2 regions of the Paenibacillus stellifer genome follow, and region 2 is predicted to be linked to the other one. Evidence: riboswitches for the same ligand, from Rfam matches in the RefSeq annotation. Region 2 holds a riboswitch; the other holds the start of a gene.
What was found. A riboswitch is a leader RNA that binds a small molecule or an ion and turns the genes downstream of it on or off. The one in region 2 is predicted to bind glycine.

Region 1: linked by a shared signal. The riboswitch ahead of gcvT (glycine cleavage system aminomethyltransferase GcvT) and the one ahead of PSTEL_RS25555 (amino acid permease) in region 2 are both predicted to bind glycine.

The regions. Positions count from the first base shown of each region.
Region 1 is NZ_CP009286.1:5,150,404-5,154,824, reverse strand. Features, by position in the region: gene gcvPA (aminomethyl-transferring glycine dehydrogenase subunit GcvPA) at 1-955, opposite strand, end outside; gene gcvT (glycine cleavage system aminomethyltransferase GcvT) at 1,161-2,270, opposite strand; glycine riboswitch at 2,407-2,505, opposite strand; glycine riboswitch at 2,509-2,614, opposite strand; gene gcvH (glycine cleavage system protein GcvH) at 2,835-3,227, shown strand; gene PSTEL_RS23685 (hypothetical protein) at 3,451-4,089, opposite strand; gene PSTEL_RS23680 (flagellar motor protein MotB) at 4,300-4,421, opposite strand, start outside.
Region 2 is NZ_CP009286.1:5,581,748-5,586,168, forward strand. Features, by position in the region: gene PSTEL_RS25550 (histidine--tRNA ligase) at 1-1,198, shown strand, start outside; gene PSTEL_RS25555 (amino acid permease) at 1,261-2,634, opposite strand; glycine riboswitch at 2,766-2,845, opposite strand; gene PSTEL_RS25560 (lantibiotic protection ABC transporter ATP-binding protein) at 3,074-3,781, shown strand; gene PSTEL_RS25565 (lantibiotic immunity ABC transporter MutE/EpiE family permease subunit) at 3,783-4,421, shown strand, end outside.

The DNA of each region.
Region 1 (4,421 bases), 430 kb from region 2:
TATGCTGCTCGCGGGCCTGCAGCGTCAGCACGAAGCCGCGCTTGCCGCTGCGGTCGACCGTCTGGCCGACGATCCGGCCAGGGATGCGGCGCATCAGCGGCTCGGCGACCGCGAAGTAGCCGCAGGTCGGCCCGCCCAGCGAGGCGTTGATGCCGAGCGGCTGCGCGTCGCCGACGACGATGTCGGCGCCCAGCTTGCCCGGCGTCTCCAGCACGCCAAGGGCGAGCGGATTGGCGCTGACGACGAGCAGCGCCTTGGCGTCATGCGCGAGCTTCGCTATCGCGCCAATATCCTCGATGCATCCGAAGAAATTCGGATACTGGGCCAGCACGGCGGCGGTATCGCCGTCGACCGCCTGCGCCAGCAGGGCGAGGTCGGTCACGCCGTCCTCGCAGCCGACCAGGACGACCTCAAGGCCGAGTCCGGCTGCAGAGGTCGCCAGCACCTGCCGCGCTTCGGGATGAACCGCGCGGGAGACCACGATTTTCTTCCGCTTCGTATGCGCGGAAGCCAGCACCGCCGCTTCGGCCAGAGCCGTCGCGCCGTCGTACATGCTGGCGTTGGCAACCTTCATGCCGGTCAGCTCGCAGATGTAGGACTGGAATTCAAAGATGGCCTGAAGCTCGCCCTGGCTGATCTCGGGCTGATACGGCGTGTAGGCCGTATAGAATTCCGAACGGGAAATGACATGGTTGATGACGACGGGAACGTGATGGTCATAGAGGCCGGCTCCCAGAAAGCTGGTGTGGCTGTCAAAATCGGCGTTCTTGTCCGCCAGCCGTTTCATATGCCGCAGCAGGGCGTATTCGTCCAGCGCCTCCGACATTGGCAGGCGGCCCTTGTAGCGGACCGCTTCGGGAATATCGGCGAACAGCTCTTCAACGGACTGAATCCCGATCTCCGCCAGCATTTCGCTGCGGTCCTGCTCGGTCATCGGCAGATAACGATGCTTCATGTTTCGGATTCACTCCTTGGCTAAATGGGATGGATAACGCATGGTTGGGCTTATCATATGTCAGGCTTATCATGTGGTCAGGCTTATCGTGACCGGTCTTGTGCGAGCGGCGCGTCTCCGTGTTCCATGTCCGGCTTATTCCGGGGGGCCGGGCACGGCCGCTGCCTTTCGGCGTGTTGATCCTACGTGTTGATCCTATAGATAATTATCCCTGGCGCTCCCGCTTGTAAAAAGGAGCCTTCACGACAACGGCCTTCAGCCGCTTGCCACGGATTTCGACTTCAAGCTCAGCACCGATTTCGCTGTACTTCGCTTCGACCAGCGCAAGCCCCAGATTCCGCTTCAGCGTCGGGGACTGCGTGCCGGTTGTGATCTCGCCGATTTGCCTTCCGTCTGCATAGACGGGATAGTGTGTGCGCGGAATGCCGCGGTCGATCATTTCAATGCCGACCAGCCGGCGCGGAATGCCTTGGTCCTTCTGCGCCTTCAGCGCGTCACGGCCGATGAAATCGCCTTTATCCAGCTTCACGAAGAAGCCGATACCCGCCTCCAGAGGCGAAATGTCCTGCGACAGCTCCTGCCCGTACAGCGGCAGCTTCGCCTCGAAGCGAAGCGTATCCCGCGCCCCCAGTCCCGCCGGGGTGAGACCATGCGCGCTGCCGACTTCCAGCAGCCGGTTCCACAGCTGCACGGCCGCCCATGTCGGCGCATAGATCTCGAAGCCGTCCTCGCCGGTGTAGCCGGTGCGCGACAGCAGCACCTCTGTGCCGCAGACGGACGCTTTTTCCACAAAATGAAACGGCTTAAGCTCAGCCAGCGGGAGATTGGTCACCTCGCTCAAAATCTGCTGGGCATGCGGTCCCTGAACCGCCAGAAGCAGCGTCTCCTCGGAGACATCTTTCAGCTCCACGCCGCTCGCCGGCAGGTGATCCTCCAGCCACTGGTAATCCTTGCCAATGTTCGAGGCGTTGACGACCAGCATGTAGCGCCCCTCTCCAAGCCGATAGACGAGCAGATCGTCCACCGTTCCGCCATTCGGATAGCAGAGCAGGGAATACTGGGCCTGGCCGTCGCTCAGATTGCGGACATCATTGGTGGTCATGAACTGCAGGAAATCCTCGGCCCCGCTTCCGGTGACCATAAATTCGCCCATATGCGAAACGTCGAACAAGCCGGCACGGGTACGTACCGCCTCATGCTCCTTCTGGATGCCCGTGAACTGCACCGGCAGCTCCCAGCCGCCGAAATCAATGCTTCTGGAATCCGGGAAAGCCGCGTACAGGTCGTAAAAAGGCGTTCTTTTCAAAGTCTCCAAAGGCCGTGCCTCCTATCGAATTTTTGCTTGTCTTATCATTCCAAAATGAATGGTTCGGATTCCAAAATCCCCTGCTGATGCGCAAAAAAGGACAGAGCAAAGACGAATGCAGCCGCAGCGCTGTTCTTCGTCTTCGCTCTGTCCCTTGTACCTGAGAGTTACCCCGCGATTTTGTGTCAAAAGCAGGTTTCCCCGTTGGTGACCGTCCGCCGTAAGCGTCCGGTGCTCTCCAGAGATGCGTCCGGCAGAGGTCCTTTTGCCTGAGAGATTCACCGCCGGGGCCTCCCCGGGGCTTACTCCTTCGGCGCCGTCCTATTCGGAACGGTCTCTCCCTACACCATCATCCGCCATTTCGTATGTGATTCTTCTCACTCCATTAATACTTGAAACGGGGAACCGTGTCAACAGGAAATGGCCAAAAACGCCGGATGAAATTTAATTGCTGTTAGATATATTGACACTGGATAAGGGCATAACTTAGTCTATAGCTATCTGAAAATTCATAACCCAATTCGAATCATTCCCAAATGAGTGGTTCCGGACGAAAAGAGGCGGCAACCGAAAATGAGTGAAATTCTGGACAATCTCCGGTACAGTGAAGAGCATGAATGGGCGCAGCAGGGGGAAGGTCGCACCGTGCGCATCGGCATTACCGACCATGCCCAGCATCTGCTGGGAGATATCGTATTCGTCGAATTTCCGGAAATCGGAACGGCGGTTACGGCAGGCGAAAGTGTGGGCAGCATCGAATCGGTCAAGACGGTATCCGAATTATATTCGCCGGTCTCGGGAACGGTTACTCGGGTCAATGAAGCGCTGGAGGACAGCCCGGAGCTGCTGAACGGGCAGCCTTACGGGGACGGCTGGATTTACGAAGTGGAAGTGGACGGAGACTATGCCGAAGTGACTGCAGGACTGCTGGATGCGGCGGCATACCGCGAACTGGTCGGTGAATAAGTAAACGGTTGGAGATAAGTGAAAAAGACGGCAGGCTCCCCTCCGGCAAATTCGTTTTCGCATGATTCGATTGCGGGTGGACATGGGGCCTGCTTTGCTATGTTTTGCGGAACGTGATGCTTCTTGAAATACGTGATGTCTCTTGAAATATGTAATGTTTCTTGAAATACATGATGTCTGCTGAAATTCATGATATTTGCCGAGGCTGGTGTGCCGAAACCGATTATTTGACGGGAAAGCCGGCGATTCCGGGGAAAATCTCGGGAGCCAGCCTCCAGAATACCGGGAACAACCAAAGGGCGGCGGCTGCGAACAAGGCCCAGATTGCCAGAAGTCTCGTGCCTTTGCGGATTCTTTTTGCCGGGCGGACGATCAGAAGGCCATAGACTGCGGCGGAGTAGAAGGGGAAGAGAGCGGCTGCGATCATGGCGAGAGCCAGTTTAAAAGTGACCTCGCCCTGCGAGATGGGGATCATAGCATCCGGGTTGCTAGCGGGATTCGCCCAGAATACGATAGCGATCAGCGGCAGCCAGGCCGCCAGCACATGGACGATATAAGCCGTGATGCGATTGGAACTGTTCAGCTCCGCAGCAATCAGCCAATAGCCGCACCAGACGAGCGCATAGACGAAGCCGAAGGCCAGCATCCAGATCCGCATTTCAATCAGGGTGCTTCCAGTCGGCAGGCCAGACGGCAGTTCCCAGAATAAGCGGGGCGAGCTCCACAGCAGGAATGTCCCGAAGGTGTATATGAACAGCAGCAGGATGACCTGAAAGATGATACCGATCCAGGGCAGAATGGCGATATTCATAAGATATTTCCACAGCTTCGAGCTGGATAGCGGGCGGAATGGGGAAGACATGGCTTCATCAGCTCCTTTCCTCTTTCAATTTCCGCATTCTGCAAGTTTTTCCTGCTATGAGGCATTGCGGGTCAACGTAAAAAGACGGATTTCAAAGCGTAGTCCAATCCGGTACTACCTGGAATCCGTCTTTCTTTTGTGGCTTTTTGGGTCTGCCGGAGGTCTACTTTGGTGAGTTCCGGCCGATACTAGCAGTATGTATTTACCACTCTATTCGCTCTGCAGCTGACGCAGCACAATGATCTCCACGCGCCGGTTCTTCTGGCGTCCGCTGGCGGTACTGTTGTCGGCAGCCGGCCGCGTATCGGCATAACCCGCGTACTGGAACCGGC
Region 2 (4,421 bases):
GTATGATTTTGACTCCATGGATACGACGATATTGAATGAGCTCGAGCTGCTGACCTCCAAGTATGCAGGCGGTGATGAAATCCTGAAGGAAATGTACCAACTAAGTGATCAAGGCTCGCGGAGACTTGGACTCCGGTATGATCTGACCATTCCTTTTGCCAAGGTGATCGCCTTAAATCCCAGTATTGAGTTTCCTTACAAGCGGTATGAGATGGGGAAAGTATTTCGGGATGGACCTGTGAAGCGGGGCCGTCTGCGCGAATTTTTACAGTGTGATGCCGATGTCGTTGGAATTGCGGGACCTGAAGCTGAGGCTGAGCTCATGCAGTTGGCCGTTGAAGTATTCAAGAGACTGGAAATCCCGATTACATTAAGGTGGAACAACCGACGCTTCCTGGGTGAAGTGCTTGAATCCATTGGAGTGCCCTCGGATGAATGGCTGTCTGTCATGCTGACGCTCGACAAGCTGAAGAAAATTGGACTAGACGGGGTTATGCAGGAATTGCGAAGCAAAGGGCTGGATGCTCAAACAGCAGCTGCAATCATGGAGTTAATTCAGCTGGATAACCCTGCGTTTGAAGATGTATCCGGCATGTATGGAATCCAGGACAAACCCGGCGCGCAAGAGGTGCGGTCCCTTCAAGCTCTCATTGAGCAAATAGGGCTGGCGGAAATAGGCAGGTTCGATCTCTTCCTGTCACGCGGGCTGTCTTTCTACACGGGAACGGTGTATGAGATCTTCGATGCTTCGGGCACGTTTAGCTCCAGCCTGGGAGCCGGCGGCCGGTATGATGCCATAATTGGACAGCTGGTCGGCAGAGAGGATATTCAATATCCGACCGTGGGCATTTCTTTTGGCATGGAATCCATCATGGAGATGCTTGCGAATCGTCCGGTCCAAACCAAAGGCGCTATCGTTACGGTCATCCCTATCGGAGATACAGTTGCAGAGGTCTTGAAGTCAGCGGCATTGCTGCGGGCTAATGGGATTCGGACAAGTATGGACACAAGTGGACGGAAACTGAAAAAGTCGCTTGCGGCCGCCTCTTCCCGAGGAATCCGGTACGTCATGTTAATAGGAGAAAATGAAGCAAGCCTTGGACAGGTGCGCCTGAAAGATATGACCGGGATGACGGAAACGGTGCTGACCCTTGATGAAGCCATTACAATCATATCCGATCAGACCGATAGAAGCTGAAGCCTTCCGGTTCACAAAAGAAAAGGAGCGGCCGACGGCCACTCCTCTTCCGGGGTTATTGCTCATGATTGAATAATGCTGTTCTTGCCGCTCTTCTCTCTTCTGCTTCTGCCCGAATACAGAACGAACAGTAGAATGAACCATAGAGGGGTGAACAGTAGAGCCGGACGCGTCTCGCTGGCGAACAGCATAATGATGAGAATGGCGGCAAACAGCGTTAAGACCGCATAGTTAATGAAAGGCGTAAAGGGTGCCTTGAATTTGGACTTAGCCTGCAATTCCGGCCGGGTCTTCTTATACTTGATATGGCAGACGAGCACAACGCCCCACACCCATATAAAACAAATGGCGCTGACCGTCGTCACGATTCCAAAAGCCTGCTCCGGAATGAGCTTGCTCAGAAGGGCGCCCACGGAGATGACAAGTGTGGAGATGAACAACGAATTTCCCGGTACATGATTTTTATTGAGCTTGGCAAAACGGGGCGACGCCTGGTCGTTCCTGCTCAAATTATAGAGAATCCGGCTTGTGGAGAACATCCCGCTGTTGCAAGCAGAAGCAGCTGAAGTCAACACGACGAAATTGATAATGCCTGCGGCGATCGGAATCCCTACCAGCGCAAAGGTTTTGACAAAGGGACTTTCAGCCGGACTAAGCTCCGTCCACGGGTTAATGCAGAGCAGAACAAACAGCGCGCCGACGTAGAAGAATAAGATCCGCAAGGGAATTTTATTGATGGCGGACGGAATATTTTTCTCCGGATTGGACGTTTCCGCTGCCGATACCCCCACTAACTCTACACCGACATAGGCGAACACGACCATTTGGAAGGAAAATAAGAAGCCTGAAACTCCGTTCGGAAACACTCCCCCATGCTCCCAGAGGTTCTTGACGGTCACCGCTCCTGCGTCCGTCTTGAATCCCATAACCAGCAGTACGATCCCGGTGCCGATCAAGGCCAGAATCGTGACCACTTTGATCAAAGCGAACCAGAATTCCAGTTCCCCGAAGCTTTTTACCGTTAACAGATTGAGTCCCAGCAAAATGATTAAACAGACAATGGCCGGTACCCACTGCGGAATATCGAACCAATACTGCACGTAGACGCCAACCGCGATAACATCCGCCATCGCCGTCATGATCCAGCAGAACCAATAGGTCCATCCGGTAATGAACGCCGCCCGGGGCCCGAGATAGTCCTCGGCAATATCCGTGAACGATTGATAGCCCGCCTTGGACAGCAGCAGCTCTCCGAGCGCTCTCATCACGAAGAACACGGCGATCCCCACGATTAAGTACGTAAACATGATGGACGGTCCGGCCTGCTGAATCGCTTTGCCTGATCCCAGGAATAATCCCGTACCGATGGTGCCGCCGATGGCGATGAGCTGAACATGCCGGTTGGCTAAATCTCTCTTTAACTCTTGCTGTGCCATGCTGATTCCCCCCTATGAGTGCCTTACATTGATGCCAACACAAAAAGAGACTGGATGTTCTCCAATCTCCGGTTCATCAGAATATGAATACTACTTGTCCTGTCGACTCCTATCAGCATAACAAATATATTCAGTACTCTTCTGTCCTTTTGCCTGAGATTGTGAACCCTTCGGCGCTGCGGAACTCCGCAGTCTCTCCAGAAGCCGCTCCTGCTATAGTGCGATCCATAGCATTCAAAGCTGCTTGTTATTCAGTTCATTAAAGCGTTAATGCCTTCTAACAGTTTAACATATTACTTGTGGTGTTAGTATTGTGGCAGTGATAAAAGTTACAACAGCATTTGCGCCCCAGGAATACGGATCTTCCTCCGCTTTAGGATTCCTTAGAGAATCCTTAGAATTGCCATCTACACTATGGATGTGGAAAGGGTGATATAATATGCGAGACATTATTTTACAGACAAGTAATTTATGCAAAAGCTTTAAACGCCAAACGGCTGTAAACAACGTATCCTTAACCGTTCCCCGGGACTCGGTCTATGGTTTGCTGGGGCCGAACGGCGCCGGCAAATCCACAACGCTCAAAATGATCGCAGGAATGCTGCGCCCCGATTCCGGAAGCATTCTCTTTCATGGACATGAATGGACCCGGAAGGATTTAAGCGATATTGGCGTACTGATTGAAGCGCCGCCGCTCTATGAGAACCTGACTGCAAGAGAGAACCTCAAGGTTCGTACCCTCGCGCTCGGATTGCCGCCATCCCGAATCGATGAGGTGCTTGCCATAGTCGATTTGACCAATACCGGAAAAAAGCGCGCCGGACAGTTCTCCATGGGCATGAAGCAGCGGCTGGGGATCGCAATCGCACTGCTGGGCCAGCCGAAGCTGCTCATTCTTGACGAACCGACCAACGGGCTTGATCCCATCGGGATTCAGGAGCTTCGGGAGCTGATCCGCTCATTTCCCCGGCAGGGGATCACCGTCATACTGTCGAGCCATATCCTCTCCGAGGTCGAACAGGTAGCGGATCAGATCGGAATTATCGCCGGTGGAGTTCTAGGGTATCAGGGAATCGCCCCCGAGGGGCAGGAGCTGGAATCCTTGTTCATGCAGGTTGCCGCCGTGAACCGAAGAGCGGGTGAATAGGATGCTTCCTTGCATCAAGGCTGAACGGTTGAAATGGACTCGCACCTTTATCCCCAAGCTGGCCTGGATCGGACCTGTGGTAACCCTGCTTCTCTGCTTCTTCTTGATGGGGGGACGCTATTTTCAGGGCGGGGCTTACAACTGGTGGTACACGATGCTCTTGCCCGGAGCGCTTACCCTCACCTGCTCGCTGGCTGTACAGAAGGATGCCAAGATGAAGTACCGCGGGCTGCTGGCGCTGCCTGTCGATCCGAAGATGCTGTGGGCCGGGAAAATCGTGGCCTGTGCGGAATGGCTCTTGGTGGTCACTCTCATTTTCCTGGCTGGCATTACGTCCGGCGGAATGCTATTTGGCAATACAATTCCGCTGCTGAACAGCATTGTTGGCAGCTTCCTGATCTTCGTCACGTTTCTATGGCAGATTCCGCTATGCCTGTTTCTTGCCGCAAGCTGCGGATTATTCGCCGCCACTCTGCTTAATATGGCCGGCAATATCGCCGGGGTCGTCGTCTTCGGCGCCGGTGGTATCTGGAACATTGTTCCCTATACCATTACATTCAGGCTCATGTGCCCGGTTCTCTATGTACTGCCGAACGGTCTTCCCGTACCGGGAGACAGCCCGCTGAGAAGCACAGAGATG